Regions from separate parts of the Vulcanococcus sp. CPBay_Sum15L08_68 genome, predicted to be linked through region 3. Evidence: predicted binding sites of a transcription regulator. Region 3 holds the regulator's gene; each other region holds the start of a gene.
The links. Region 3 encodes NtcA, which controls nitrogen genes in cyanobacteria. Its sites were predicted from a motif close to GTANCNNNNGNTAC; they were not measured.
Positions count from the first base shown of each region.

Region 1: QZ189_RS01140 (ferredoxin--nitrite reductase) is a predicted target of NtcA. The motif match lies at 7,132-7,145, and genes of this name have one in related genera.
Region 2: QZ189_RS07925 (ammonium transporter) is a predicted target of NtcA. The motif match lies at 4,335-4,348, and genes of this name have one in related genera.

Region 1 covers NZ_JAFMFX010000003.1:33,030-42,978, reverse strand. Annotated here, with positions in the region: gene QZ189_RS01175 (nitrate reductase) at 1-631, shown strand, start outside; gene QZ189_RS01170 (nitrate reductase associated protein) at 612-1,079, opposite strand; gene QZ189_RS01165 (hypothetical protein) at 1,401-1,598, shown strand; gene QZ189_RS01160 (anthranilate phosphoribosyltransferase family protein) at 1,609-2,673, opposite strand; gene cynS (cyanase) at 2,892-3,353, shown strand; gene QZ189_RS01150 (hypothetical protein) at 3,423-4,205, opposite strand; gene QZ189_RS01145 (formate/nitrite transporter family protein) at 4,209-5,099, opposite strand; gene QZ189_RS01140 (ferredoxin--nitrite reductase) at 5,416-6,969, opposite strand; gene QZ189_RS01135 (hypothetical protein) at 7,200-7,397, opposite strand; gene QZ189_RS01130 (hypothetical protein) at 7,506-8,054, shown strand; gene cobA (uroporphyrinogen-III C-methyltransferase) at 8,051-8,839, shown strand; gene QZ189_RS01120 (hypothetical protein) at 8,776-9,183, opposite strand; gene QZ189_RS01115 (hypothetical protein) at 9,244-9,447, opposite strand; gene QZ189_RS01110 (APC family permease) at 9,709-9,949, opposite strand, start outside.
Region 2 covers NZ_JAFMFX010000043.1:5,143-15,091, reverse strand. Annotated here, with positions in the region: partial or broken gene QZ189_RS07950 (SulP family inorganic anion transporter) at 1-1,170, opposite strand, end outside; gene QZ189_RS07945 (DUF389 domain-containing protein) at 1,280-2,389, shown strand; gene QZ189_RS07940 (calcium/sodium antiporter) at 2,447-3,532, shown strand; gene QZ189_RS07935 (hypothetical protein) at 3,529-3,747, opposite strand; gene QZ189_RS07930 (DUF4278 domain-containing protein) at 3,843-4,067, opposite strand; gene QZ189_RS07925 (ammonium transporter) at 4,425-5,885, shown strand; gene QZ189_RS07920 (hypothetical protein) at 5,982-6,236, shown strand; gene QZ189_RS07915 (Rrf2 family transcriptional regulator) at 6,229-6,657, opposite strand; gene QZ189_RS07910 (SLC13 family permease) at 6,827-8,632, shown strand; gene QZ189_RS07905 (DUF2062 domain-containing protein) at 8,663-9,103, shown strand; gene QZ189_RS07900 (CNNM domain-containing protein) at 9,100-9,949, opposite strand, start outside.
Region 3 covers NZ_JAFMFX010000010.1:13,218-23,166, forward strand. Annotated here, with positions in the region: gene QZ189_RS03010 (transglycosylase SLT domain-containing protein) at 1-1,643, shown strand, start outside; gene QZ189_RS03015 (hypothetical protein) at 1,653-2,168, opposite strand; gene QZ189_RS03020 (NIL domain-containing protein) at 2,180-2,608, opposite strand; gene QZ189_RS03025 (thioredoxin domain-containing protein) at 2,693-3,232, shown strand; gene thyX (FAD-dependent thymidylate synthase) at 3,287-4,009, shown strand; gene dcd (dCTP deaminase) at 4,013-4,606, opposite strand; gene QZ189_RS03040 (cob(I)yrinic acid a,c-diamide adenosyltransferase) at 4,606-5,184, opposite strand; gene rph (ribonuclease PH) at 5,302-6,036, shown strand; gene ntcA (global nitrogen regulator NtcA) at 6,101-6,841, shown strand; gene QZ189_RS03055 (DUF3084 domain-containing protein) at 6,917-8,098, shown strand; gene QZ189_RS03060 (resolvase) at 8,095-8,532, shown strand; gene QZ189_RS03065 (DUF3146 family protein) at 8,529-8,786, opposite strand; gene pth (aminoacyl-tRNA hydrolase) at 8,793-9,425, opposite strand; gene QZ189_RS03075 (TatA/E family twin arginine-targeting protein translocase) at 9,434-9,685, opposite strand; gene psbH (photosystem II reaction center protein PsbH) at 9,690-9,890, opposite strand.

The DNA.
Region 1 (9,949 bases), on a different contig from region 3:
TGATGTCTCTGGCTTGAGTCATGCCCTGTTGGAGGAGGCCGGCCCCCAGCAGTGGCCCTTCCCGGCGGGCAGTTCAGCCACCACCGAGGCCAAGCGGCTCTACAGCGACCATCAATTCGCGACACCCTCGGGGCGCGCTCGCTTCTGCATCGACCAACCCCTGGGATTAGCGGAACCTCCCTGCGAGACCTATCCGCTGGTGCTCACCGTGGGCCGGTATCTCGGTCAATGGCACACCATGACCCGCACGGGAAAGGTCGATCGGCTGCAGACCATGCATCCCGAGCCGCTGCTTGAGATTCACCCCCAAGATGCCCTTGAGCTCAAGCTGCGGGATGGGGAGTTGGCGGCTGTGAGTTCACGCCGCGGACACATCACCGCCAACGTCAAAGTCACCGATCGCATCCGCCGGGGGTCGGTGTTTCTTCCGATGCATTGGGGGTTTACCCAGGAGAAGGCCTGCGAGGCCAATACCTTGATGCACGATCAGGCCTGTCCCGTCTCCAAGCAGCCTGAACTCAAGGCCTGCGCGGTCATCGTTGCCCCGGCGGTGTCGGTGGTCAAACCGGTGGAGCAGGAGGCGGGGCGCCTGGAGGCCCTGCGGCGCTGGTTCAGCCCAGCACTTCGCTAAAGGCGGCCTCCAAGTTGTGGTGGTCATGCCCTGGCCTGGCCAGCTTGCACAGGGCAAACCGCTCTAATTCGTTGAGCGCGACCCATTGCTCTGTTTGCAGGGGGATGCCGCGGAGTTGCGCGGCCTCGATCAAGACCTCGGGAATCTGCTGCGGGTTTTGCCAGGGCTCGCCGCTGGCGATCGGCAGCGTTTTGGCCTGACCGTCGGCCATGGCCTCCGTGCGACTCAAGAGGTGCTCCCCCAGTTGCTCAAGCGCGTCTTGGGTGTCGAGCCAGTCGACAAGTGTTTGCCGCTCGTCTTGGTTGAGGGCGAGCCAATGGTTGAGCTTGAGCTTGATGCCGCAGAGGTCCAGCTTGCGGCGCACGCAGAGGGGAATGCAGCGCCAGTTGCCGATGAAATCGCTTTCAAAGTCAAAGCAATGGCTTGCTGAGGGGGCCTCAGTTGTCACGGCCAGACGTCGTTCTGGTAGTGATTTTGACGCTTCTGAGGATTGCTTGCTCCCGGCGGATGGGTTTGGTGTCAACGGCGGCCAAATCGGTGCGTTGGTCTCTTCAAACTCCCTTCAATTCTTCCGTTCACCATGCGTTTGGCCGTTGCTCTTGGGGTTCTGCTGGGCAGTTCCCACGGCTGGGTGAGCAGCGATCGACTTCTCGCAGGGGCGGCCGCCTGGTCCATGGCGCCGGCGGCGTCCACAACGTTTTGGACCGGTTCAGCTGGCGAGGGTTGGCTGACGTCTCCATAGTGGATGGGTTGAATCCCCCATGCCGTCATGGCAACCAAAACTGGAGTTGCGGTTCAGGGCCGCCATCCCCTGACGATCGCCACAGGTTTCCTTGGAGCCTTTGTTGTCGCCTCCTTGGGCGTCCAACTCATCCGTAGTGCCTCCATCTCGGCTTCCGCACCCGCGTCGGTGCAGCCCGTGATTGCTGGCCAAGCGGCGATGTGGCAGGTGCTGGGCGAGCGCTGATTGGTTGCTCTCAGCCCATCTCCTGGCGCAGACGCTGGAGGTGGGCCATCACCACCCCCGAGCTCAGCAGGTCCCGGCAGCGCTCGAGGCCGTCGGTGAGGTTCGCCTCCAGTCCGGCCTGCCAGAGGTAGGTGCCTGCATTCCAGATCAAGGCGGTCGCGAGTTCCCCTTGCCCGCCTAGGGCGGCGGCCGCTTGGTTCCCCCAGGTCTCCAGCCCGTCCCAAAGCGGGTCGGCTCCGTAGCAACCGTTGTCGCGGGGGTGGAGAATCTGGCGCCCGTCCTCCTCTCGGGTTGGACGACCCGTCACGCAGGCCCGACTGATCGGCAGATCGGTGCTCCCCTCGAGGCCTTTGACGGTCAGCACGTTGGTTTCCCCCGCTAAGTCCAGTGCCTTCCAGGCCCGCGCTTCGGTTGGCGGGTGGACAAAGCCACTGACCAGCAGGTGCTCGCCCTGGTGCGCAGTCCAGAGCAACTCGAGGCTGGCCAGCGGTGGCCGCTTGCCGAGATCCTCGCGGTAAGGGATCAGGGTTTCGGCATCCGGGAGGTGGTCCGGTTGATGGACCAACGCCAGATCGCAAGCGTTGAGCTTGGCCTGGACCCACTCGACGCTTCGGCCGGCGAGCTGCAGGCCCAAGCAGGCGAACAGCTCCTGGGCCGTGATCCCGTATTTCACGGGGATGCGGCCGGCCCCTTGCAGCACCACGGGGAGTCCGGCACTCGAGAGCACCAGGGCGGTTAGGGGGTAGATCGGAGCGGTGCGCGTGCGCCCGTCAAAGGGCATGCCGAAGCTGATGGCTGGCTTGCCGGTTGTCAGCTGCGGGCCCCGCTTTCGGTACACATCCAGCATCCCGGTGAGCTCCTGAGGCTCAGGCCGGCGGATGCGGTGGGCGATCAGGAAGGCGCCGATTTGGGCCGGGCTAGCGGCCCCATCGAGCATCAGTTCCAGAGCGTGGGCGGCTTCTTCGCGCGTCAGTCCACTACTGGTGTGCTCGCCACTGCCGACTTTGCGCAGATAGGCCTTGAACAGCTCACGGCCATTCGGCGGGCCGTCGGTTGGGGGAGCGGCGTAGGTCAAGCCGACAGAAGAGCTCGTTCTCACTGGATTCTCCGTGCCGACAAGGCCCGATCTGGTAGCAGCAGCTACCAAGTTGTTTCAGGCTCGGTAACAAAGGCTGCGAAGTTGATCCCCATCTGCAGCGAATCTGACATGCGAGCAGAACGCAGATTGCGCTTCATTCTGTTCACTCCTCTCATCAATTCTGGCCTGTCTCCATGACGGTTACTCCTGTTTCAATGCCCTCGTTGGCAGCTCCCTCTCCCGCCACAATCACGGCGACGTTGATGGCGGCGAAGAAGGCCAAAGGGCTGAGCTTCGCTGATCTGGAGGCCGCCCTGGGTCGCGATGAAGTGTGGATCGCTTCGCTGTTCTACTGCCAGTCCACCGCTTCGGCTGAAGAAGCCCAAAAGCTGGCTGAACTGCTCAGCCTTGACCATGCCATTACCGAGGCACTGCAGTCGTTCCCGACCAAGGGCGGTCTGGATCCTGTGATCCCGACTGATCCGCTGATCTATCGCTTCTACGAGATCATGCAGGTGTACGGAATGCCCCTGAAGGACGTGATCCAAGAGAAGTTTGGTGATGGCATTATGAGCGCCATTGATTTCACCTTGGATGTGGACAAAGTTGAAGACCCTGCTGGTAACCGAGTGAAGGTCACCATGTGCGGCAAGTTCCTTCCTTATAAGAAATGGTGAGCTTCGGCTCCCAAAGCAAAAGCCCACCAACGGTGGGCTTTTTTTGTGGCGAATTGTAGAAATGAATAGTTATGCCAAGGCCTGCTCGACCAGGGCTTGATGCCTGACCTGAGCCTTGAGTTGACGCCGCAGCGGCTCTTCTAAGGCTGTGCCAGCCAATTCGCCTCGAAGCTCCAGCAGCTGCTGGCAGCATTCCAGGCTGCCGATGCAACCGAGGGCCTGGAGTGCCGCTTCAGCGACGCGGGGCAGAGCTTCGGTGCTGATGCAGCCGCGAATGGCAGCTAAGACGCTGGGTTCGTTGCGCCGTTGCAGCAGCTTGATCGTGGCAATCACCACATCGGCGCGAAAGTCCTGCAGCAGAGGCGTCGTCAGGCGTAGGACCTCCTCGGCCGTCAGGCTGCGATTGCGGAAGGTCAGCAGGCTGAGGCCTGCCAGGCGATGGCTCTGGCCAGGTGCGCTCAGCGCTGATTCGATGATCCTGAAATCGATCAGATTGCCCCAGCAGCCGAGGGCTTCGAGCACATCGGGCTCCAGGGGTCCGGCCTCTGGCAGCCAGGCCAGGAGTTGGGTGCAGGCCTGGGGGTGATGACAGATTCCCAGGGCGCGAATGAGGGGCAGAGAAATGCCCTGCGATTGGCAGAGGGGAAGGATCAAGGCAATGGCCTCGGGTCCGGCCATCCCCAGCCGCTCAGCCAGGCTGAGGGCAAGGGTGGGATCGGAGACCCGAGGCAGCAGAGCGCTCAGTTCTTCAGGGGTGAGGGGCTGCCGCCGCCAGCGTCCGAGCCGCTCGCTCAGAGCAGCTTCCTCATGGGGCTGAAGAAGGTCAGAGGCAGGGGCGACAGCGAGTCCCATTGATCAGCGAGCCCCCAGCTCGGCGGCCAGTTCCCGCTCCAGCTTGTCGTCGTGCTCACTGGGGAGAACGTTGGGCATCTTGGTGCGGTGGGTGCTGTAGAAGAGCATCCCGATGAAGACCATCCCGCCCACGATGTTGCCGAGGGTGACGGGGATGAAGTTCCAGACGATCACCTTGCCGAAGGACACACCGGAGCCCAGCAGGGGGCCGGCGGTATGCAGGAACTGGTTCACCACGATGTGCTCCATGCCCATCGTTTGGAAGGCCGTGATCGGCAGCCAGCAGGCCAGCAGCTTGCCGGGAACGCTCTTGCTCACCAGGGCCATGGTCACGCCCAGGCAGACCAGCCAGTTGGCGACCATGCCCCGCAGGAAGGCCAGGAAGAAGCCAGTGCTGCCAAGGGCTTCGTACTTGGTGACCACATTCAGCTTGTTGAGCTTGATGATCGTGGCGGCCACGACCTGCCAGCCCTTACCGCCGTCGGCAGCGGCCAGGGGCTCAACGGTGCCGGCGCTGGTCAGGCTGGCCCACATGATCAGGGCAACAACGGCGGTGCCGATGAAGTTGCCAATCCAGACCCAGGCCCAGTTGCGGAAGGTGGCGCTCCAGCTCGCCTTGCCGGCCCAGACGCTCATGGGCAGCAGGGCGAAGTTGCCGGTGACCAGCTCCATGCCGAAGAGGACGATGCTGGCGAAGCCGAAGGGGAAGAGCAGCGAGCCCAGGAAGGGCATCTTGCTCTGGGCGGCCACGGTCAGGGCCAGGATCACGGCGAGACCGAGGATGGCTCCGGAATAGAAACCGCGGATCAGCAGGTTCTTGACGCTGACGGTTGCTTTTTTGCCGCCGGCAGCAATCATGCCGTCGACTAATTCGTTGGGTAGGACATAGTCCATCTGTGAAGCTGTCGCGCTCATGTTTTGCTCTGCAAGTGATGTGTGAGGAAAGGAATTAACCGCTAATGCGGTTCATCAAGCGAGAAATGATGTCTTGGCTGCCTTGGGGCCTGTTGACGGCAGCTTTGTCAGTGCCACTGCTGCTCAGCCAATTCACAAACCGAGAGAAGACATCTCTCTTTTGTTGCGTCGTTGATGAAGACATGCGTCCGAAGTTGAGGGTGAGACGGTGCGATCTGATTGAGGACAGGCTTCAGAAGAAAGGAGCACCTGGTCTCAAAAATGCCGGTAAATGTGTAGTGCGGACTGCGGCTTTTTACGTCCTGGGCTTGGCGCCAAACTGTTCAATGAGAACCTCTTTCAGCACCGCTTGGATTTCACTGGCGGGAACTCCTTTGCGGTGCATCTCGCCGATTTGAGGGTTGGCACCTTGGGAGCCGCCAATGGTGATGTTGTAGCCCTCGCCCATGCCGCCATCGGGCTGTTTGGTTTTGGTTCCGGTGAGACCAATGGCGCCCATGTAGGCCTGGCCGCAGGTGTTGGGGCAGCCCGTCCAGTGGATCTTCAGTTCCTCCGGAAGGACCAATTCACGATCCAGCGCTTCAGCAGCAGCGAGGGCTTGATCCTTGGTGTTGGTGAGGGCAAAGCTGCAGTAGCTGTTGCCGGTGCAGCTGACGGTGCCAGCGGCAATGTGGCTGGGGTTCAGGCTGAAGCGCTGCAGCAGTGGTTCCGTTTCAAAGGCCTGGAGTTGAGCGCTGCTGATGCCGGTAAAGATCACGTTTTGATCTTCCGTCAGGCGCACGCTGCCGTCGCCATGGCGCTCGGCAAGGGCGGCAATGTCTTGGAAGTCTTCGGCCAGCAGGCGTCCGACGGGAACATGGACACCGGCGTAGTGCAGGTCCTGCTGCTTCTGCGGGTGGATGCCGTAGTGGGAGCGGGGTTCAGCGTCGAAGACTGAACCTGGATCTGGGGTCAGCGGACCAAAGCGTTCTTCCACCATGGCCCGGAAAGCCTCCAGGCCAACCTCGTCGAGGTACAGGCGGAAGCGACCCTTAGGGCGCTTGTCCCGCTCGCCGTTGTCCCTCCAGATCTTGATCACGGCTTCGGTGATCGCACAGATTTGATCTGGCTTGACCCAAGCATTCAAGGGAATGGCATAGGCATTCATCTGGGAGGAGAGGATGCCGCCGATCCAGACGCCGAAGCCCATCTCGCCGTTGCGCTCAACGGGGTGGAAGGCGATGTCGTTGTGGAGCAGGAAGTTGTCGCGTGCACCAGCGACAGCCGTATTCCACTTCCGCGGAAGGTTGGAGAACTCGGGGTTGCCCTGGTGGTTGCTCGTGAGGAAGTTTTCGAGCTCCTGGGTGTACGGGCGAGTGTCGACAATCTCCAGGGGGTCAATGCCGGCAATGGGATTTCCGGTGACGTTCCTGGGGTTGTCGAAGGCCGATTGGATGGTGGTCAGGCCAACCGCTTTGAGTTGACCCAGAATCTCGGGCAGGTCCTCCAGGAGGATGCCGCGCATTTGGATGTTTTGGCGCGTGGTGATGTCAGCGCTTCCGTTGCTGCCGTAGCGAGCCACGATGTTGCCGACGACCCGAAGCTGCTCTGCGGAGATCACCCCGTTGGGAACCCGCAGGCGCATCATGAACAGCCCTGGAGTTTTGGGTCTCCAGAACATTCCGTACCACTTCAGTCGCAGCTGAAGATCCGTCTCATCGACGTTCTCCCATCCAAGTTTGGCGAACGTCTCGATTTCGCTGCCGACGAGTAGGCCGTCTTTGTCAGCTTTGTTCTGCTCAATCTTATTGAGCTTCTTACCTTCGAGCCAGCTCGGTAGTGCGCTGGGTATCTCGTTTGCGTTGGACATCGTTGGCGTCGCCACCATGGGAAATCGGTTCAGATGAAGTCAGCAACTGAGCCGTTTCCAAAACAAAGAACGACTAGTGGGGGGAATCAAATCATTCGCCCTCTGCACTGCTTTGTCGCCGTTGTTACGGATCGACGCCGTCCAAGGGGAGTGGTGAAAAGGGTGTCAACGGATACCTAAAGGGGCCCCATCTTCCGGGTTGATGGTCACGCTCTTCGGCCCCGCGCAGCTCAGTATTGGCGTCCGATTTCGCCCAGCATTCGCGTCGCTCCACTGCGAATCATTTGCCAGACCTTGCCCATGGCGGCGAAGTCGGCATCGAGTTCGCGCCTCCACTGCGGGGTGGGCTGCATCTCCCGGTAGCGGGGGCGTCCGTAGCTGCTCTGGGGCCTGCGGCGGGAGCTGGGCAAGGGGCGGGCGGCTGGCATCGTGTTCCTATGAATCCGGTGGATGTGACTCCATCAGCAGGCCCGGGGTGCTGGCGGTGGCCGTTGCTACCGAAGCCCTCCGCTGCTGGGCAGTCGCCCTTGTTCTTGGTGGTCCACGGCCACGCCGGTGGGCAGATTCCCCAGGTCATCACTGAGCTGCTGAACGATCTCGCCCAGGCCCGTCAGGCTCCGGTTTGGTTGCAAGCCCTCACGGCTGATCCTCTGGAGCTGCCCCAGGGGCAATCGCTGCTGTTGGTGCCCCTGCTGCTGACGCCCGGCAGCCATGCCCGCAGTGATGTCCCGGGGATCCGTGATCGGCTGCGCCGAGAAGGGCATCAGGTGTGCACGCTTCCTTTCCTCGGGGCCTGGGGCCCCTGGTTGGAGCATTTGCGCGCGCTGAATGCTCCGGCTGTGTTGCACCATCCCCTTCGGCCAGGGGTGGCGGATCGCTACCTCTCGGCCCTGAGCCGCTACCTGGGGGTGCCCTGCTTAAGTGCAGACCGAAGCGCCCCGAGCGATGCGGCGGCATTGCCCTTGGCCCTTGCGCCCAATCGGATGACGGCCCACCTACGGACGGACGTCTCCCCCTGTCTGGCGCTGCTGGAGCGTCCGGCCACCCGTCAGTTCTTGTTCAACCTCCTGCTCGATCTGCCATGACCGCTGACGTTGCCGGCAAGGTGTATCTGGTGGGGGCTGGTCCCGGTGACCCCGACCTCCTGACGGTCAAGGCCCAGCGTTTGCTTAGCCAGTGCGATGCCCTGGTCTATGACTCACTGGTGCCGCGCGAGGTCTTGGCCTTGGTGCCGGACGGTGCCGAGCAGCACTTCGTTGGGAAGCGCCGGGGCCATCACTCTGTGCCCCAACCCAGCACCAATGCCGTGCTGGTGGAGATGGCCAAGCGCCATCGCTGCGTGGTGCGTCTGAAGGGTGGGGATCCCTTTCTCTTTGGTCGTGGCGGTGAGGAGGCGGCCCACCTCGAGCGTCATGGGATCGCCGTCGAGGTGGTTCCCGGGGTGACGGCTGGGATCGCCGCCCCTGCCTATGTCGGCATTCCCGTGACCCATCGCCGTGCGGGCAGTTCCGTCACCTTCGTGACCGGTCACGAGGAGATTGATAAGCGTCGTCCTGGGGTGGACTGGCGCGGCTTAGCCCGCAGCAGTGATGGCCTGGTGATCTACATGGGCCTGCACAACCTGCCCCATATCTGTGAGGAGTTGATTGCCGGCGGCCTGGACGCCTCAACCCCTGCTGCGGCGGTGCAGCAAGGCACGGTGCGGGGGCAGAAGGTGGTGGTCTCCACCTTGGGTGGTTTGGCTGCAGCCGTTCAGGAGGCGGAGCTGGCCTCCCCGTCCATCGTGGTGATTGGCGATGTCGTCAGTCAGCGCGTTGAAAGCTGCGCCCCTGAGCCGGCCCTCGTGGAGATGCCGATTCCGCTCAAATAGGGCTGAGGCCGTCCCAGGTGCAGGGTTCGCAGGGACCATCCGCGAGGTGCTCGGCGCACCTGGGCGGAGAGCCACTGCTGATCCCGTTCCTTGAGGGCTGCTCGATCGCTTAGGTCTTCGCCGCCGTAGAGCAGGTTGATGATCCGATCTGGGTCAAGCTCCAGTTCCGCCACCTCATTCCAGAGGCCTTGGCTGGCCTGGGCATCGGCCCGGCCGATCTGTGCCTCGGCGAGGGACTGGGCCAGCAAGATCACCAGGGCCTGTTCTTTGCGGGCAGAAAAGCTGTCACTGCTGATCCCGGCGCGGCCCGGGCGGTCAGTGCAGCTGCTGGAGGGGGCTGTCATCACAACCTTCCAAGGGTTGGACTAACGCTAATCAGGGTTGGGCCAGTTGCCTTCTGGTCGTTAGGCCTCGGCGCGCCAATTGGGCAGCCCGAGGGCGTCCCGTTGGCTGAAGCGCTCGCAAACGGCATAGGCCGCGGGGAGGTTGGCGACCCGCTCCCAGCTTCCGTCGCTGTCGTTGTGGTTCACGACATAGCCGCCGCCCCCGTCACGGGCGATCCGGCAGCCATCACCGGTGAGTCCGACGAGATGCAGATGGTCGCCCATGAATCCGACTGCTGACTGGGTGATTTCTAAGGCCGGTGAATGTCTCCCAGCTCTGTGTTCGTTTCCCCACGCAATCAAACGTGAGCCTTTGGAAGGCAAACAAAAAAGCCCTTCACGTTTTCTTTGGGATCGCCCCTGATTGCGCCTTGATTTCTAGTTTTTGTAGGTGAATGTGCCTAGTTCATGGTGTGCCTGAGCCGTTCGCCAGTGATCCCCGGTCGCGACCCATGTCAGCAACTGGCCATCGACAGCGGCGGTCGATTAATTGATTTGGACCTGGGCTTCGCTCGAGACCTGCGGCAGGCGGGATCGCACAGCGAAGGGGAAAACGGCCAAGGAGAAGGCGCTGGCCAGAGCGATCTGTGTCAGTTCGCCGCCGGGAATCAGGCGATTGGAGCCGCTCAGCTCGGCAATCAGCAGCAGGCCGATTAAGTAGCCAAACCACCAACGGCCATGCGTCCCATCGAGCGGTCGGCCTTGCCATCGGTTGACTCCCGTAAAG
Region 2 (9,949 bases), on a different contig from region 3:
GATCAGTGCGCCGCTGATCGAGATGCGGTGAGCGCGCCTGATGAAGCCCCAGTCGACGATGTCGACACCCACCTTCAGGGCGATGCCGGCGAGGACGGCCTGGGGGATCTGGGCGGCGACGCCGGTGAGGGCGAGGATCACCACCATCAGGATCAGGGCCCGGCTGATGCCAGAGAGGGCACTGCGGCCGCCGCTCTGAATGTTGACCACGGTGCCCATGGTGGCGCCGGCGCCGGGCAGGCCACCGAAGAGGCCGGAGGCGAGGTTGCCGAGGCCCTGACCGATGAGTTCTTTATTGGAGTTGTGCTCGGTGCGGGTGATGCTGTCGGCCACCACCGAGGTCAACAGGGCATCGATGCAGCCCAGCATGCCCAGCACGGCTGCGTCGACAAACATCAACTGCAATTCGCCCAGCTCAAAGTGGGGAATCTGCAGAGCGGGGAAGCCGGAAGCGATCTCGCCGATGCGGCGAATTTCCTCGCCGCCCCCGCCGCCCAGGACGGTGATCGAGAGCAGCGTCCCCACCACCAGGGCAATCAGCTGGGGTGGGGCCACTTTTTTGACGGCCGCCGGGGTCAACCAGAGGATGGCCATTGTCACCACGGCCAGGGTGATCTCGGTGGGCCGGGCGTTGGCCAGCAGCTGGGGCAAGTTGTTGAGGGTGCCCATGACGCCGCCCTTCGGGCTGGCCTGACCGAGGAAGGGTCCCAGCTGCAGGATGATCAGGATCAGGCCGATCCCACTCATGAAGCCCGAGATGACCGTGTAGGGCATCTGGGTGATGTAGCGACCGAGCCGCAGCAGACCGAAGGCGATCTGGAAGAGGCCGGCCAGCATCACAACGGTGAAGGCCATGGCGAGCCCGTGCTCGGGATTGCGGGCCGTCAAGCTCGCGATCACGGCCGTCATCACCACGGTCATGGGACCGGTGGGTTCGGAGATCAGGCTGGGGGTTCCGCCAAAGAGGGCTGCGAACAGGCCCACCAGCACCGCACCCCAGAGGCCGGCAGCTGCCCCGGCTCCTGAGGCGACGCCGAAGGCCAGGGCCATCGGTAGGGCGATCACAGCGGCCGTGACGCCGCCAAAGAGATCCCCTTTGATGTTGTTGGTGCTGATCTGATTCAGCAGGCGAAAACTTGACGCACGTTGGGACGTCGACGCCGGGGTCATGACCACTGTCAATGGGGCCAAAACGCTACGTCTGAGCCGAATCGATTGGGGCTTTGCCGGCAGGGCGTTAGCGAATCGGTCATCCTGAGCCCAGGACTTTGCGCGAGCCATGGGCGAGCCCACACCCCTGGCGTTCCTGGAGGCCAGCTTTGAGCGGGAAGCCCGCCTGGATCAGTCCTATGTGGTGCTCACGGTTGCGGCGAGCCTGATCGCCACCCTGGGACTGTTGGCGGACAGCGCCGCGGTGGTGATCGGCGCGATGTTGATTGCCCCCTGGATCCTGCCCCTGCGCAGTGCCTCCTTCGCGATCCTGGAGGGACGACTGGCCCTGGTGGGCCGTGCGTTGCTGACCCTGGCCGTGGGCGTCGGCATCACGGTGCTGACCTCAGCGGCCCTGGGTTGGGTGGCCAACCTGCCGGTCCTGGGCGATGAGGTCCTGGGGCGCACCACGCCGAACCTGCTGGATTTGGGCATTGCTTTGGTGGCGGGGTCGATCGCGACCTACGGCCGCCTCAAGCCGGAGGCGGTGTCATCCGTTGCAGGCACGGCGATTGCGGTGGCCTTGGTGCCTCCGGTCTGTGTCCTGGGCCTGTTGCTGTCGCTTCAGCAGTGGGAACCGGCCAGGGGAGCAGCCCTGCTGTTTGCCGCCAACCTGCTGGGCATTCTCTCGGGGGGATTGCTCACCTTGGTGGCCACCCAGGCGAGCCTGCGCCAGCAGCTCTTCCGCAGTCAGATGGGTCTGGTGAGCCTGCTCCTGACGGGACTGCTGCTGATTCCGCTGACCGGTGGCTTTGTGACGCTGCTGGGACAAGCCCAACAGCGTCAGGCCCTTCAGGAGGTCGAGCGGGCCATCACCGAGAGCCTGCGCCAACGCACCATCACCTTGGGTAAGGATTCAGAACTCACCGACGTCAAGATCGATTGGACGCAAAACCCCCCTTTGATCAAGGCGGCAGTTCGGGTGAGTCGCCCCAACCTGCCCACCCCGAAACAGGTTGCGGCGGTTCAGGACTTCATCAACAGGACGCAAAAATTCCGCTACCGCCTTTTGGTCCAGCGGGTCTCCATTGACGTGATCGGTCCTGAGACCGAACCCAACCCCGAACCCACCCCCGTGGAAGAACCCCAAGAGGTGGTTCCAGAGAAAGCTGAGCCGGCCAGCGTCGCCCCTGCTCCAGCGGTCGCCCCGCCGCCCGCGGCTCCGGCCGTGCCGGGGTAACGGCCTGAAGACATTTCGGCTGTTCTGTGCACAATTGGGGCCAGTCCGCTGCTGGCCATGCCTGACGCCCTCACCTTTCTGGAGATCGTCGCGGGCATCTTGCTCCTCTTTGGCGGGGGCGAGTTGTTTGTGGCCGGCGCGGTTGCCCTGTCTTTGTTGCTGGGCATTCCTCAGATCGTCATCGGCCTGACGGTCGTTGCCTTTGGCACCAGCGCCCCTGAGCTGTTTGTGAGCTTGCTCTCGACCTTGCAGGGAAATTCCGGCGGGGACTCGATTGCCGTTAGCAACGTTCTGGGCTCCAACATCTTCAACGTGATGGTGGTGTTGGGCGCCAGCGCGGCGATTACCTCCCTACGCGTTCGTAGTCGCTTGGTGCGGCGGGATGTGCCGCTGCTCATCGCTGTGTCGATGGCCACCTGGGCGATGGCCTCATCCGGGAGCTTCTCCTGGGTTGCGGGTCTGGCTCTGTTGACAGCCCTGGTGATCACCCTGGTCTGGGAGGTGCGCTCAGCGCGGGAAGACCACGAGGACGGTCTTGATGACATTGATGCGGAAGGGGCCTCCACCACACCCGTGGCCATCGTCAAATTGGCCCTGGGTCTGGTGTTGCTGGTGGTGGGCTCCCAGGTTCTGATCAAAGGCGCCATCGCTGCGGCCCAGACCCTCGGGGTGAGTGAGGCGGTGATCGGTCTGACAATCGTTTCGGCTGGCACCTCGATGCCAGAACTGGTGACGTCCCTGGTGGCGGCTTACCGGGGTAAGGCGGATCTTGCCATCGGCAACGTGGTGGGCAGCAACCTGCTCAACCAGCTCTTGATCCTGGGTCTGTGCGCCCTGCTCTCGGGTCAGGACGGACTGTTGGTCAGCCCTGAACTGTTGCGCCGTGATTTCCCAGTGATGGTGCTGACGACCTTGGCCTGCCTGCCGATTTTCTGGAGTGGCGGCGTGATCAATCGCCTCGAGGGGTGGCTCTTGCTTGGCGCCTACGGCCTCTACTTGGTTGAGCAGATCCTCAGCAGTACGGCGGCTCCGGGTATTGATGAATTCCGCTTGTTCGTCTTGGTGGCAGCTCTGCCCCTGGTGTTGGTCTTCCTGACTTGGACCTCACTGCGCTGGATGCAACAGCGCAGGAGCGCTGGCTAGGAGCAGACGACGCTCGGGAGCATGGACACGCTGACCCCTGCGGCGGTGGCGTCGTTGTAGAGGGTTTCGCTGCTCTGGCGGTTCAGATTGACCTGTCCTGAGCAGATCAAGTCCCAGGTTTCATCGGCGAAGTGGGTTTGCAGCCAGAGCATCCCCATCACCGTGCGGTGCTTGAGGTTGTAGCTCTCTCCGACGGACGTCAGGGTGATGTCCATGGCCCATAAAAAACCTCCCCCTATTGGAGGGGGAGGCGTTGGACGCTGATGTATCAACGCGAACCAAAACCAAAAGCCTTGGTTTTGGGGCGGAATCAGCCTTGGTTGACCTGGGAAGCGGCCTCGGCCTGACGGTGGTGGTAGTGCTGCCCGCGGTACTGCAGATCGACAGCGGTGTCGACTGAAGCCGCTTCGTGGCGGAGGGGCGCTTCGAAATGTTGGCCGCGGTAGGCGTGCTCAACGGGAGCGCTGGTGGGCTGTTCGTGGGTGGCGTTGTCGTAGGTGACGCCGCGGTACTGAAGTTTGTTCATGGTGGTCATCGGGCCTCGAAGGGTTGGCTGGTTGTCCGCTTCGTGGGAAGGAGCGTTGCTTCGCCTCGCGGTGGGCTACTTCCGGTGGAGCCAGGCCCAAAGGGGGCTCACTCAACGTTTTGTCCTTCTGCAGCATTTCTAGCGGATGAAGAATGTTCAGAGTGAACAAAAGCCCCTTTTTTGTCTTTTTTGTAATAGTTACTGTGGCCCATTGAACGTTTTTTCTTCACTTTCCTTCTGCGGCCTTAGCGCAATTCCTGATGGACTTGCGAATTGGTAGCGAATGCGACCTTGACGGTGGTCTGTGATGCGGAACATTGGCACCTAATGGCGGTAATCCGTCATCCACCCAGCGACTGCTTTTTGATGACTGTTGCTTCTCCTGTCTCTCGGCCTCGGTCGAAGAGCCTGCAGGAAGCGAGCTTGCTGGAGGCTCCTCAGCTTCTGCTCCGCAAGGTGCGAGGACTGTCCTCCGGCCGTTCGCTGACCTGGCTGGCTTGTGTGCCTCTGGCTCTTTTCGGCCTGGGCGTGTTCAACCTTTCGGCCCGCGCCGCTGAGCTCCCCGAGCTCAACGCAGCGTTCCTGGCCAACAACATGTGGCTCCTGGTGGCCACGATCCTGGTGATCTTCATGAACGCCGGTTTCGCCATGGTCGAAGCCGGGATGTGTCGCCAGAAGAACGCCGTCAACATCCTTGCCAAGAACCTGTTCGTGTTCGCCCTCGCGGTGACCGCCTACTGGTTCATCGGTTATTCGCTGATGTACGGCGGATCCTTGGTGGATGGCTGGCTTTATTTCAACGGCCTCTTCTTTGACCCCACCGTCACCGCTGAGATGGTGACCGAGGGAGCCTTGGTTCCCACCGTTGACTTCCTGTTCCAGGCTGCCTTCGCCGGCACCGCCGCCACGATCGTTTCTGGCCTCGTGGCTGAGCGCGTCAAGTTCGGCGAGTTCGTGATCTTCTCGCTGGTTCTGACTGCTGTTATCTACCCGGTCTCCGGTTCCTGGCAGTGGAATGGCGGCTGGCTGAGCGAGCTGGGCTTCATTGATTTCGCTGGCTCCTCGATCGTCCACTCCGTGGGTGCTTGGGCCGGCCTGGTGGGCGCCATGCTGCTTGGCCCCCGCATCGGCAAGTTCGTGGGCGGTAAGCCCCAGGCCATCCCCGGCCACAACATGTCGATTGCAACCCTGGGTGCCCTGATCCTCTGGATCGGCTGGTACGGCTTCAACCCCGGCTCTGAGCTGGCGATGGACCAGTACGTGCCCTACGTGGCTGTGACCACCACCCTGGCGGCTGCCGGTGGCGCCATCGCTGCCACCATCGTCTCCACCCTGACTTCGGGCAAGCCCGACCTGACGATGATCATCAACGGCATCCTGGCCGGTCTGGTGAGCATCACTGCCGGTTGCGGCAACATGACCCTGGTGGGCTCCTGGGTCGCTGGTGCCGTCGGCGGCATCATCGTTGTCTTCGCAGTCTCCGCACTGGATGCCTCTGGCATTGACGATCCCGTCGGCGCCTTCTCCGTCCACGGTGTGTGCGGCGTCTGGGGCACCCTCGTCATCGGCCTCTGGGGCGTTGATGGCATGGATGTCGGTTCTGCAGGCCTTGGCCTCTTCAATGGCGGCGGCTTCAGCCAGCTCGGCATTCAGGCCCTGGGCTGTGCGGCCTACGCCATCTGGACCCTGGTCACCTGCTGGATTGCTTGGTCCGTGATCGGCGGCCTCTTCGGCGGCATCCGCGTCACTGAGCAGGAAGAGATCGAAGGTCTCGACATCGGTGAGCACGGCATGGAGGCTTACCCCGATTTCGCTTCGGCGAAGTGATCCTCTGAGCTCTGCTCGATGGGCCCGCTTCGGCGGGCCTTTTTTATTGCCTCAGGGCCTTGGCTGGCAGCATGGACGGGCCCAAGGGTGCCGCTTTTGCCCTGCCCCCGCTGCGGTGCGCGCTTGCTCACCAAAACCGAGGAGCGCCCTCCGCGCTTGGTTTGCGTGGACTGCCGGCAGGTCTTGCCCCAGTCGGTCCAGGTGCCGCTCATCACCCTGGTGGTGCGTCACTTTTTGGGCGTGATGCTGCTGCTGGGCCTCGTGGTGGTTCCACTGCTGGTGATGAGTCTTTCGCCCTGGATTGATCGGGTTCCCCGGGCGCCCCGCACCAACTTGAGTGCCATTAGATGAAGTACATCGCTTGCGCCTGAAGCAGTGCATCCCGTTGGGCGAGAAGGTCCGCGAGGGTTGTGGACTCCAGGAGGGCCAGGCGCTGTTCCTGCAGTTGGCTCCCAAGCGAGTGCAGCACCTGCTGCTCCAGGCTCTGTTGAGCCGGTGGCTGCGGTTCGGACCTGCCCTCGAGGCAGTCGAGTGCCTCGCTCAGCCGGATGTCTGCGGCGGGTCGGGCCAGTTGGTAGCCCCCCTTGGGGCCACGGCTGCTGTTGAGCAGGCCCCCCTTGCGCAGGCTGGTCATCATCTGCTCGAGGTAGCGCTCGGGAATGCCCTGTCGCTGCGCGATGACCGAGACCTGTAGCCGTCCTCCTTGGGCCTGGATGCCAGCGAGCTCGATCAGGGCGAGCAGCCCGTAGCTGGTTTTGGCGTTGAAGGGCAACGGAGGTGCCTGGGTTGATACCACGGTAAAGCACTTGGGAATCGGTGTCGCCAAGTTCCCTTTAGGAGACTCAGCTCTGGCTGAACTTTTCTCGCTGTGCTGTTATTCCCGATCCGTCTGCCGTGTTTTGCGAGCTGTAGGCTGAGGGCCTTGCCCGATCGCCCCTCCCTTGGCTGATCTTGTTGCTGCCGCTCTGCAGCCCGGAGCCCTGATCACGCTGGTGGTGTTGCTGGGCTCCGTGGTCCTCTTCATCTCCGGTTGGCTGGCGCCCGATCTCACGGGGTTGCTCGCCGCCGGCCTGCTGGTCAGCTTCCACGTGATCGAGCCGCGGGAAGCCCTGGAGGGTTTTGGCAGCCCTGCCCTGATCACCCTGGCTGGTCTGTTCGCCATCTCCGCTGGGCTGTTCCGCAGCGGGGGACTCGATCGTCTGCGCGCCTTGATCGGCTCCGACGCCATTCGCAGCCCGAAGCGAATGATTGCCTTGATGGTGGCGGTGGTGGGTCCCGTTTCGGCGGTCGTCCCCAATACCCCGATCGTCGCAAGCCTGCTTCCGGTGGTGGAGGGCTGGTGCAAACGCCGCCGCATCTCCCCGTCGAAGGTGCTGCTCCCGTTGTCCTTTGCCACGGTGCTCGGGGGGACGATCACCCTGCTGGGCAGCTCGGTGAACCTGCTGGCCAGCGAGGTCAGTAGCCGTCTGGGCTACGGCAGCTTTGGCTTATTCAGCTTTACCCCGATCGGTCTGGGGGTCTGGCTGCTGGGCGGTTCGCTGATGGTGCTGCTCGCCGATCGCTTTCTGCCGGATCGGGGCCGCGATGACGACGACCTGATCGCTGACCTCTCCAGCAGTGGATACCTGACCGAGGTCAAGATTCCATTGGGTTCTGAGCTCATTGGCCAGTCGCTCCACGCCACGCGGCTGCAACGGCGCTTTGACCTCGACGTTCTGGAGCTGCACCGCGGCACGGAGCGCTTTATGCCTCCCTTGGCCGACCGCACCTTGATGCTCGGGGATCGTCTGCTGCTGCGCTGCAGCCGCGAGGACCTGCTGCGCCTCCAGCAGGACCACACAGTGGTCTTGGCTCCCACGCCGGAGCAACCGCTCAGCCTGGAGCAGGACAACAGCCAGCGGATGGTGGAGGTGCTGTTGCCCTCCGGCTCCACCCTCGCCGGTGACTGCCTGCGCGATCTGCGTTTCCGGCAGCGCTACAACGCCACGGTGTTGGCCCTGCGGCGCGGCAATGCGGTGCTGCGGGAACGGCTCGGGCGCGCCCAACTCCGTGAGGGGGATGTGCTGCTGCTGCAGGGCCCCAAGGACGCCATCCGCGGCCTGGCGGCCAGTAATGACCTGGTGGTCCTGGAGCAGTTGGAGAAGGACCTGCCCACGGTCAGCCGCAAGCGCGTGGCGCTGCTGATTGCTGCCCTGGTGCTGCTGTTGCCCAGCTTTGAGGTCATCCCCCTGGTGGCGTCCGTGCTGCTGGGCACGGTGGCCATGGTGGTGACCGGTTGCCTGCGCGCCGGTGAACTGCAACGGGTGGTGCGCCTGGATGTTCTGGTGCTCCTGGGCTCGCTGGCGAGCTTCAGCGTTGCCCTGGAAAAAACGGGTCTGGCCTCTGCCCTGGCCCAGGCCCTGTTGCTCGGCTTGAGCAGCTGGCCGGTCTATGGCGCCATGCTCGTGGTGTTCCTGTTCACCGTCGCGTTGACCGAAGTCATGAGCAACGCGGCGACGGTGGCGATGTTGATTCCCATCGCGGGTCAGTTGGCCCAGGGGCTTGGCCTACCGCCGATGGCCTTGATTTATGTGGTGCTCTTCGGCGCCAGCCAGAGCTTTCTCAGTCCGATTGGCTACCAAACCAACCTGATGGTCTATGGCCCGGGTCGCTATCGCTTCTTGGACGTCTCCCGCTATGGCTTCCCCTTGACGATTGCCATGGCCATCGCCGTTCCTTGGATGGTCTGCCGCTGGTTCGGCCTGTAGAACGTGAGCTCGCAAGGCCCTCGGGGTTGGATGAAGCGCCTCAAACAGTGGTTGCTCTGGCTGTGGCATCACGAGGCCAGTCGCGGCCAGAAAGCCCGGGGCTTGGCGGCTGGGGTGTTCATGGGCTGCTTCCCGATCTTCGGTCTGCAGACCTTGCTGGGCATCGCCCTGGCCAGCCTGGTGCGCGGGAACCACATCCTGGCTGCGGCGGGTACCTGGATTAGCAACCCCCTGACCTACATCCCCCTCTATTGGTTCAACTACAGCGTCGGTTGCTGGTTGCTGGGCCCTGGCCCTGCCTTGCCCACCCTTGAGGCAATCCAGCAGGGGGGCATCTGGGAGCTCGGGCTGGCGATCTCCAGCCGTCTGTTGCTGGGCTCCACCCTGGTGGGATCCCTCAGCGCAGCGCTGTTTGGCGGGATCTATTGGTGGTTGCTCAAGCGCAGCCAGCAGGGCCGCGCCCATACCTAGCCCTCGGGGACCCGCTTCCAACCGGCCAGCACCCCAAGGATGTCGGCGGCGCTGACCAGGCCGACGAAGGCCCCGAACTCGTCGACAACAACCCGCACGGAGCTGCGGTCGCCGCGCCGGAAGCTGGTGAGCAGCCGATCGGCACGGATCATCTCGGGGACGAATTGCGGCGCATCACAGAGCTGGCTGATCAGGCGGTAGCCCCCACCGCTGAGCAGCTCAGCCATGGCTCGCTCGCGGCTTTGAACCCCCAGCACCTCATCCACCTCTTCCCCCAGGACAACCCACCAGGCGTCATCGGCGGCCTCAAGGATCTCCTGGCGAACCGAGTCCAGGCTGGCGCCGCCTGAAAGGGACGGGGTCGCCACCCGTGAAACCATCAGATCCCTGGCGGTGAGGTCGTTGAGGGCAAAGACCTTGCCGATCATCGCGGCCTCGTCGGCTTCGATCTGGCCCTGCTGGGAGCCCAGGCGCGCCATCAGGTGGATCTCACGTTCGTTGGTGGTGAGTTCACTCGTGGCTGTGATGGCCGGCATCAGCTTCTCCAGCACCAGCAGCAGCGGCAGGGTCAGCCGCTCGAGCATCAGCAGAATGCGCGCCGAGACCAAGGAGATCGGCATGGCGAAGCTGTTGCCGATCGTTTTGGGCAGGATTTCAGCGAAGAGGATCACGGCCACCGTGAACCCGACGTTGAAGAGCAGCAGGGCCCAGCGGCCCCCGACGCTTTCGAACACCTGGTTGGCCTGGCTACCGAGCAGGATTGAACCGGAGATGTTGAACAGGTTGTTGATCACCACCAGCAGCACCAGGGCCCGCCCGGGCCTGGCCTTGATGCGCTCCAGTGCC
Region 3 (9,949 bases):
AGGCCCTCTGGGCAGAACTGCTGCGGCGCTTTCCGCAGGAACCCGCCAGTGCCGATGCCCTCTATGCCCTGGGCCGGCAGCAACCCAAGTTGCGGCTGACGCTGCTGGAGCGCTTTGCCGCCCACCCGGCGGCCCTGGCGGCAGCCCTCGAAGCAGGCGATGCCCTGCACCTCGCCCGCTGGGGTGCCCGCTGGCCCGGTGCCGAAGCGCTCCTGCTGCAAACCTGCGAGACCCGTGCCGCTGCGCTCAGCGCCGAAGACAAGCAGCTGCTCGCCGCGGGGCTCGCGCAACTGGGACGCAGCGAAGCAGCCCTGCGCTGCCTTGGGAACACCCCCGCCACAGCAGAACTGCAGCTGCGCCTGGCTCAAACCCTGCTGCGGGGGAACCGCGCGCAACAAACGCAGGCCGAAGACTGGCTCTTGCGCCTCGCCCAGAGCGAAGGCCCGCAGGGTGCAGAGGCAGCACGCCTCTTGGCGCAATCTCCGGCAGCAGGAGCGGTTGAACGGCTCCAACAACTGCCGCCAACCCTCCAGGACAGCGCCCCCGTGCAGGCCCGACTCGCCGAAGCGGGACAGGTCGATCCGGCCACCGTGCTCAGCCGCTGGCCCAATGACCCAGCCAGCTGGGAACTCCAGTGGAGCGAGGCGCGCAAAGCCTTGCTGCAGCGGGACTGGCGCCAAGCGAGTGGCTGGCTCAGCCAACTGGAGAGCGCCAACCTGCCCGCACCTCTAGCGGCGCGCCAGTTGTTCTGGCGCGGCTGGAGTGCCCAGCAGCAGGGGGACCAGGCGAGCGCGGAGCAGTTCTGGCGGCAAACCCAACGGAGCCAACCCCTGGGCTACTACAGCTGGCGGGCCAGCGAACGCCTGGGACAGTCCCACCAGGAACTCACCAGCACAGAGCCGCTTCAGCCCTGGGAACCCCTGGCCAGTGGTGACACACGCATCGATGCCCTTTGGCAGCGGGGGCAAGCACTGGAGGCCTGGGAAAGCTGGCGCACCAAGCAAGGGGGCAGGTCCCCCAGCCGACCTGAGGAGTTTCTGATCGAAGGTCGACTGCGCACGGCAATCGGCGATGACTGGACCGGACTCGGACAACTCGAGCGGGCCAGCTTTCGCCTGCCCCAGATCGGCTGCCGGGGACAACTGGATCGGGAACGGCAGCTGCACCCCCGGCGTTTTGGCGCAGAACTGGGCACCGCCAGTGAAGCGACGGGTGTCGATCTCGCCCTCTTGCTGGCGGTCGCCAAGCAGGAATCCCGCTTCAGCCCAAGTGTGCGCTCAGGGGCTGGAGCCAGTGGCCTGCTGCAACTGATGCCAGCCACCGCCAGCGAACTAGCGGGCGAACCCCTGGACCATCAGGCCCTGATCGATCCAGCCCGCAACGCAGCCCTGGGGGCGGCCTACCTCAAACAACTGCTCAGCAGCACCGGGGGCAACCTGTTCCAAACCATCGCCAGCTACAACGCTGGCCCCGGTGCCGTCGCCAGTTGGCTCAACTCTCGGGGCTTTGATCTGCAGCGCGAACCGGAGCTCTGGACCGAGGCCATCCCCTACCCCGAAACCCGGCTGTACACCAAAAAAGTGCTGGGCAACTACTGGAGTTACCGGCGGCTCGCAGAAAGCGCCGAGACCCTCTGCCGCTGATGCCGGCCCCTAAGCAAAGACGAACCCGAGATGGGCATAGAGGGAGCGGCCCACCAGGATTCCCGCCAGGACCCAACTGCAGAGCACAAAGGCTCCGAGCAGGGGCGCCGGTGCAATCCGAAGCCGGGTGAGATCAAGCCGGGCGAGCAAGACCGCCGAGGCCAAGACCAACACCTCAGAGAGCACCGCCAGGTGCAGGAGGTAGAGGCCCCCGGTGATCACCACCAGCAGGGTGACCACCAGGGTCAGCGCCTTACTGGCTGCCATCAACTGCGAGAGCTCCCGCAGAAGCAGATCGGGCATGGTGCAGAGCACCACCACCAGAAGGGCCTGCATGCACTGCAGCGGCCAGAACCAAGGGCCCGCGAACTCCTGCTGCACCGGCGTGCTGGCCTGGGTCAGCAACTGCGGAGACACATCAGCCCAGTGCAATCCCATGAAGGCGCTGACAGCAAAGAGCACCAGCAACATCGGTGCCCGCAGCGGCAGGACCAGGAAGCGAAGAACAGCAGTCACAGGGCGCATGGACGGGCGCATCACTGGGCAGCGCCCACAGCTTGATCCAACACCAGGGCGATCGCTTCAAACGGACACGAGGGGATGCATTGCTCGCAGACCAGGCAGCGCTGCGCGTTGAACTCCAGTCGCCAGTGGGGAGCGGTGAAACTCAGGGCACCACTCGGGCAAACGCTGCTGCAGATGCCGCAGTCCACACAACGCTGGGGATCAATCGCGATCTCACCGGAGGCCCGGTTCAAGCCCAGACCTTGCCCCTCCAACCACTGCTCAGCGGCATCGAGATCATCGATGTCGCCGGAGAGCTCCACCACCATCGTTCCGCTCTGGTTCGGAGCGATCTGCGCCCGCAGGATCTTGGCGGCGATATCAAATTCGACCGCCAGGCGATAGGTGATCGGCTGGTGCACCGCCTCCCGCGGGAAGTGAAGGGTGATGCGGCGTTTCAAGGGCGCAACTCAGCCACCGTCAGGGTATCGACGCGGAATGGGAACAGCCCTGGCAGATTGGCGCCAAGGATCAACACACCACCTGTGGACAGCAACACGGCAGCCCTGGGACGGCGCGAGCGCATGCTGCTGGCTGCAGTGGCCGCCCTTCTGGCCTTAGGGCTCTTCCTTCTGCGCGGCGGGCTCTCACCGGCGGCGCCCCTGGAGAAGCTGGCCCGCCAGTCGCTGGAGCCCGCCGTTGCCCTCAGCAATGGCCGGCCCAGCGTGGTCGAGTTCTACGCGGACTGGTGTGAGGCCTGCCAAGCCATGGCCCCAGCGATGGAGAAGGTCGAGAGCCAACACCACGATCAACTCGATGTGGTGCTGCTGAACGTCGACAACCCCCGCTGGCAACCGGAGGTGGATCGCTACGACGTCAACGGCATCCCGCAGCTGGAATTCTTCGATGCCAGTGGCACCCGCGTGGGCCGCGCCGTCGGCGCCCGCAGCCAAAGCGAATTGGAAGCCCTGACTGAAGCCTTGGTGGCAGGCACCCCCTTACCGGCCATGGCGGGCGTTGCCGAGACCAGCGTCCTGCCGCAAGCGGAGGCGACCACCATGGCAGGCCCCCGCAGCCACAGCTGAGTCCCCCAAAGCCCGTTACCCTGCAGCACCAGCTCCCCACGCCATCGCCCGCCCATGAAACGCTTTCGGGTTGAGCTGATTGCAGCGACCCCCAACCCCCAGCAGTGCGTCTATGCGGGGATGCACCAGGACTACAGCGAAGGGTTTGTGGCGGCCGATCGCGCCGAGTGGCCTGATGAGACCAAGGCCGGCGAGATCTGCGTCAAACGTCTCCTAGCTGGTGAGCGCGGTCACTACGGTCCGCTGGAGCACGCCCAGATTGTGCTGAACGTGGGCTGGTTCCCCCACTCCGTGATGCAGCAGGCCCGCACCCACCGGGTGGGCGTGAGCTTTGACGTCCAATCCATGCGCTACACCGGCGAGCGCATCTGCCGGGCCGCCAACGGCGAGCTGGAACTCGAAGAGGTCTTCTACCTGCGCCCCGAAGGGCAGTACAGCGATCGGCAAGGCAAGAAGTACACCTACAGCGCAGACGAGCGCGCCAAGGATCTCGCCCTCTGCCAAGCCGCGGCCGAGCGCTATCGCGACATGCTCGCGGCGGGGTTCGCCGAGGAGCATGCCCGGGGCATCCTTCCCTTCGATTACCGCCAGCACTTCGTGGTGAGCTTCTCGCTGCGGGCGTTCCTGCACTTCATGGACCTGCGCGCCAAGCTCGATGCCCAGGAGGAAATCCGGGTGCTCTGCGATCTGATGTGGCCCCACCTCCAGGCCTGGGCCCCAGAGATCGCGGCTTGGTACGAGAAGACCCGCCTGCACAAGGCGCGCCTGGCCCCTTAGGGCTCAGACCTTGGCCAAGGTGACCCGCTCGGGCTGGTGCTGGTACTTGCCAGCCCGGTCCTTGTAGGTCGTCTCGCAGGGATCGCCCTCGAAGAAGAGCAGCTGGCAAATGCCCTCGTTGGCATAGATGCGGCAGTCCGCGCCGGAGGAATTGCTGAACTCCAGGGTCAGGTGACCTTCCCAACTGGCCTCAGCTGGGGTGGTGTTGACGATGATCCCCAGGCGGGCATAGGTGCTCTTGCCCAGGCAAATCACGGTGATGTTGGGAGGGACGCACATCTTCTCGAGCGCCACACCCAAGCCATAGGAGTGGGCCGGGAGGATGAAGTACGAGCCGTCCTCGTCCTCATGCAGGGGCACCGGCTCCAGGTTGGCGGGGTTGAAGCGCTTGGGATTCATGATCGTTCCGGGGACGTGCCGGAAGATCAGGAACTCCTGCGGGGAGAGACGCAGGTCATAGCCGTAGGACGAGCAGCCAAAGCTGAGAACCGGCTTTTCGCTGTTCTCCGGATCGAGATGGCGAACCAGCTGGGGCTGAAAGGGCTCGAGCATGCCCAAGGCGGCCTGCTCGTTGATCCAACGGTCGTTTTTGAGCATCAGAAACCTCGGCGCAGCTGGGTGACCTGATCGGCCATGGCCAACAGAGCGGTGGGCATGGAGGGCCCCGTCAGGATCACATCCAGGTGGGACGGCCGCTGCTCCAGGGCTGAAACGACCTCCGCCTCGGACAAGTAGCCCAATTCGACGGCCAGGCCCAACTCATCGAGCACCAACTGATCCAGCTGACCGCTCAGCAGCTGCTCACGGGTGTACGCCCAGATCTCGCGCACAGCCTCGACATCGGCCTGGGAGGCCGGCACAGGCTCAGCCAGGCAACCCGCCACGGCTGGCCTCAGCCACTGAAGGCGGCCACAGAGCCACACACTGCGCTCCAGACCCTGATCGACCCCACCTTTGAGGAATTGGCTCACCAGAACGCGGCTACCAAGCCCGGCACTGCGCAGGGCCTGACTGAACACCCCACTGAAGCTGCCGCGGAAGGGAGCGGTGTGCACCTGGAGCTGCCCCTCCTGCTGGGCCGCCAGGCGCACGCTGCGAGCGGGGGCCGACGCCGGGACCACAGCCAATGGACGCAGGTGTCCAGCACGGGGCGTGGCTGCAATGCTGGCCGTCATCGAGTGCATGGCTGCCGCTTGGGATCCTGAATGTAGCGGCGTTAGGCCGTCCGGCAAGCAACAAGCACTACCTGTAGTGCAAACACCCGTACCATCGAGGCACTGAGCCAGCCCGCGATGAGCAGCACCCAACCCAGGCGGGACGGCCGCAGCGCAACGGACCTGCGCAGCACGCGCTTCGCTTGGGATCCGATGGGCTTCGCCCTGAGCTCCGTCACGGTGTACACGGGCAACACGGCTGTGATCTGCAGCGTTTGCTTAGAGGAGGGTGTTCCGAAGTGGCGTAAAGGCTCCGGCAAGGGCTGGCTGAGCGCTGACTACCGGCTGCTCCCCGCCAGCACCCCCAGCCGGCAGCCACGGGAGCTGATGAAGCTCTCCGGTCGCACCCAAGAAATCCAACGCCTCATCGCCCGCAGCCTCAGGGCCTGCCTGGATTTGGAGGTTCTGGGGGAGCGGACCCTGCAAATCGACTGTGACGTCCTTCAAGCCGATGCCGGCACCCGCACCGCCAGCATCACTGGAGCCTGGGCCGCCTTAGCCCTCGGCCTGCAACGCCTGGAGCAGCGCGGAGTGCTGGAACGATCGCCCCTGGTGGGGCAGGTGGCGGCGGTTTCCGTTGGCCTCGTGGATGGGGCCGCACTCCTCGATCTCGACTACAGCGAGGACAGCCGAGCAGAAGTCGATCTCAACGTGGTGATGAATCAAGAGCAACATTTGCTCGAAATTCAAGGCACCGCGGAGGGCGCACCCTTCAGTCGCCAACAGCTTTCCAGCCTGGTTGACCTAGCGGAAAGCGGCATCGATCAACTGATGCAGGCCCAGAAGCAGGCCTTGGCAGAGGCAGCAAATTAGTTTCAATGGCTACAGGGCGGCCCTGGACTGATCCGTAGGTTCCAGGCAACTCAGTCGCGCTGAAATGGTCGTGGCAACGCAAGGATTCAGCCGCTACTCCCCTAGCCCTACGACCGGTACGTCAGTGATCGCACCGATCGCGGGGAGTCCCCTGCCGCCCAATGCCACGCTGCTGGATGTCATCCGGGGCCTGAGCGGTAGCACCACCGAAATCGTTGAGCGCGGCAAAACAATCTTTTTCCCCGGCGACCCCGCCGAAAAGGTTTATCTGCTGAAACGGGGTGCGGTCCGGCTCTCCAGGGTCTACGAATCCGGCGAGGAAATCACCGTGGCACTGCTGCGGGAGAACAGCCTCTTCGGCGTGCTGTCTCTACTGACAGGCCAGCGTTCGGACCGCTTCTATCACTCGATTGCCTTTACCCGCGTCGAGCTGGTGACGGCTCCCGCCACCTCCGTCCGCAAGGCGATCGAACAAGACCCGGCGGTTGGTCTACTGCTTCTGCAGGGTCTCTCCTCTCGGATCCTGCAAACCGAGACCATGATCGAAACCCTCACCCACCGCGACATGTCCTCGCGACTGGTGAGTTTCCTGCTGGTGCTGTGCCGCGACTTTGGTGTACCCAGCAGCGAAGGAATCACGATCGACCTGCGCCTCTCCCACCAGGCCATCGCCGAAGCAATCGGATCGACCCGCGTCACGATCACCCGGCTCTTGGGCGACCTCCGCAACGACGGCCTGGTGCAAATCGACCGCAAAAAAATCACCGTCTTCGATCCGTTGGCCCTCGCCAAACGCTTCAGCTAAACGGCTGAACTGGTGGCCGATCCCAGCTGCGTTCCAAGCCACCGCAACCGATACTGATCGTCGTCGCCCAACGTCGTGTCCGGCTGGATCCTGATCCTGGCGTTGCTGATCCTCGGGGGAGTGCTCTCCACCCTGGGGGATCGCTTGGGATCCAAGGTCGGCAAGGCGCGGCTGAGCTTGTTCCGGTTGCGGCCCAAGAAAACCGCCGTGGTGATCACGGTGCTGACCGGCAGCTTGATCAGTGCCATCTCCCTCGGGCTGATGCTGCTCGTCAGTGATCGCTTGCGCACGGGGCTCTTCGAACTCGATCAGATCGAACAGCGCCTGCGGGACAGCCGCGATGCCCTGAGCTCAAGTCGCAAGGACCTGGCCCAAAGTCGGAGCGCCCTGCGCAGCGCAGAGAACGAGCGCAGCGAGGCCCAACGCCAACTCAAGGTGGTGGCCGAGCAGGCCAGCCGGCTGCAGAAGGAACTGGCTCCCCTGATGGAGCAACGCAAACAACTGGAGGCCGAGCGCGACCGCCTCAGCCGTGACATCGCCGCGAAGGATTCCGATCTCCAGCGCAACCGCACTGAGCTCGCCAAGCTCAACAGCAAGATCAAAAGCAGCAGCCAAGAGCTCGAGCGTCTCGAACGCAACCTGATTGCCCTACGTCAGGGTGATGTGGTGATCAGCAGTGGCCAAATCCTGGAGGTGGCCAAGGTGCGGATCGAGAAGCCAAGCCAGGCCCGAGACGTGATCCACGCCCTGCTGCAGCGCACGAATTTGAACGTCTACCAGCGCGTGCTGCCAGGCGAAACACCGAACCGTCAAATCCTGTTGGTGCCGCGCAGCGACATCAGCAAATTGGAGACCACCCTCAGCAAACGCGGCGAGTGGGTCGTGAGTCTGATCTCAGCGGCCAATGTGCTCAAAGGGGAGCGTCAGGTCGTGGCATTCCCGGATGTCAGACCCAACAAACGGGTGGTGCGTAGTGGAGAACAACTGGCCACCACCGTGCTGGAGGCCGATGAGCGCTCCCCAGATCAGGTGCGTAGCCGCCTGAACCTGCTCCTCGCCGCAGCCTTTACCCGAGCCCAACGCCAAGGGGCCCTGGCCAACGGCCTGCAATTTGACCCAGCACGCCTCAATCAACTGGCTGAGGCCCTGGTCAACCGCCCCCTGGGCGAGACCGCCAAGCTCGAGGCCGTCTCCAGAGGCAACAGTGATCTGGCCGACCCGATTGCCGTCGACATTCGCTGGCAGCGCCCGCAATGACTTGGATCGGACTCGATCCCGGCCGCAGCAAATGCGGCTTGGTGCGCTCTGACCACAGCACAGGCCAGATCGAGGTTGCCGCCGTGCTCTCCCCGGAAGAGTGCTTCAAGCAGATTGCGATCTGGCGAGAACGTCCGGGTCTTGAGGGTGTTGTGCTCGGCGATGGCACGGGCAGCAAGCACTGGCAGCGGCAACTCAACGACCTTGGCCTGGCTGTCCAGGTCATCCCTGAAGCGGGAACCACCCTGGCCGCACGAGCCCGCTACTGGCAGCTGGAGCCCCCCAGGGGCTGGCGGCGATTGCTTCCCGAGGGCCTGAGGTTGCCCCCACGGGACTACGACGATGTCGTGGCTCAACTGCTGCTGGAGCGCCATTGGGGAACGGAGCTCAAGCGGGAACCTGGCTTGGTCGTCTTGCGCCAGCTCGCTGCCTAAAACCTGGCCCGCACGCTGAAGGCGTAGTCCCCACCCGCCTCCAGCTGGTAGTCCGTTTTCAACAGGAAGCGCAGCAACGCGTCCTGGATCAAGGCCCGGCCCAGGGAGGGCTCCACCTGCAGCTCGCCGCGGTCAAAGAACCAGGCGAAGGTCCACTCGAACCCTCCAGCGCTGACCTCACCCTCCAGCACCCGCTGGCTAAAGCTTTGGCGCAGCACCCGCAATTGCGCCGTTGTCGTGGGGAGGCGACTCACGCGGACTCAGGCAGTGGGTTGCTCGACCAGCTTGGCGGCAGAGGGAGCAACAAAACCGTTGAGCCTGTTACCAGCCCGCTCAAACCCCAGGCGCTGAATCAGATCCAGACCAGCCAAGACCTCATCGATGACCTCCTCGAGCACCGGCTGTTCGGCGACGGCAAAGCGGCCGAGGACGTGGCCGACAGTGCGCTGCTTACGCTCCACCGGATTCAAGGCAGGAGCGCCAATCCCGATGCGCAAGCGGGGGAACTCTTGGCCACCGAGATGGGCAATGGTGCTGCGCAGACCGTTATGCCCGCCAGCACCGCCCGAGAGCCGCAGGCGCAAGCGACCGAGGGGGAGATCCATGTCGTCCACCAGGATCAGCATCTGGTTGGGCTCGAAGCCAAACCAATCGAGAGCAGCACGAATCGAACGACCGCTGTCGTTCATGTAGGTCTGAGGCATCAACAGACGCAGGCGTTCAGCACCCTGTCCCACCTCCGCGGCGAGGGCGTGGAGCTTGGACTGCTGCTTAAAGCTGCTGTTTTGACGCTTGGCCAGCTGCTCCAGCGCCATAAATCCGACGTTGTGGCGGGTTCCGGCGTACTTCTCGCCCGGGTTCCCTAAACCAACAACAAGACTCAAAGGAGCCATGGAGTCCTTCAACCGGCCGCTTGCTCGTCGTCGGCCTTGAGTTGAGGCTGGGGCTCAGCAGAAGCCTGGGTGACTTCCGCTTCCACCGTGTCGACCGCCTTTCGGAACTCCTGCTCGAATTCCTTCGAGGCGGACTGAAAACCCTTCAGGGTTTTTCCAAGGGTGCGACCCAATTCGGGTAAGCGCTTGGGACCGAACACCAAGAGACCCACGGCGGCAATCACCGCCATCTCAGGCAATCCGATCCCAAACACGTTCATCGGATCAGCCGATGCCGTTCCAGTTGACGGTGATGCCGTCGAGGATCAGGGACTTGTTGTACAGCTGGAGGATCACCAGCAGGAACACCAGGAACAGGGCCATGAACACGCCCATCACGGGGGTCGTGCCCCAGCCGGGCACAACCTTGCCGTACTCGGAGTTCAGGGGGCGAAGCAGATCTCCCAGGCGGGTGCGTTGAGCCATGTCGGGCTGTGCTCTCTGGCAAGGAGTAGGTCTCGTTACTGTAAGGGGCCTGGCCGCCT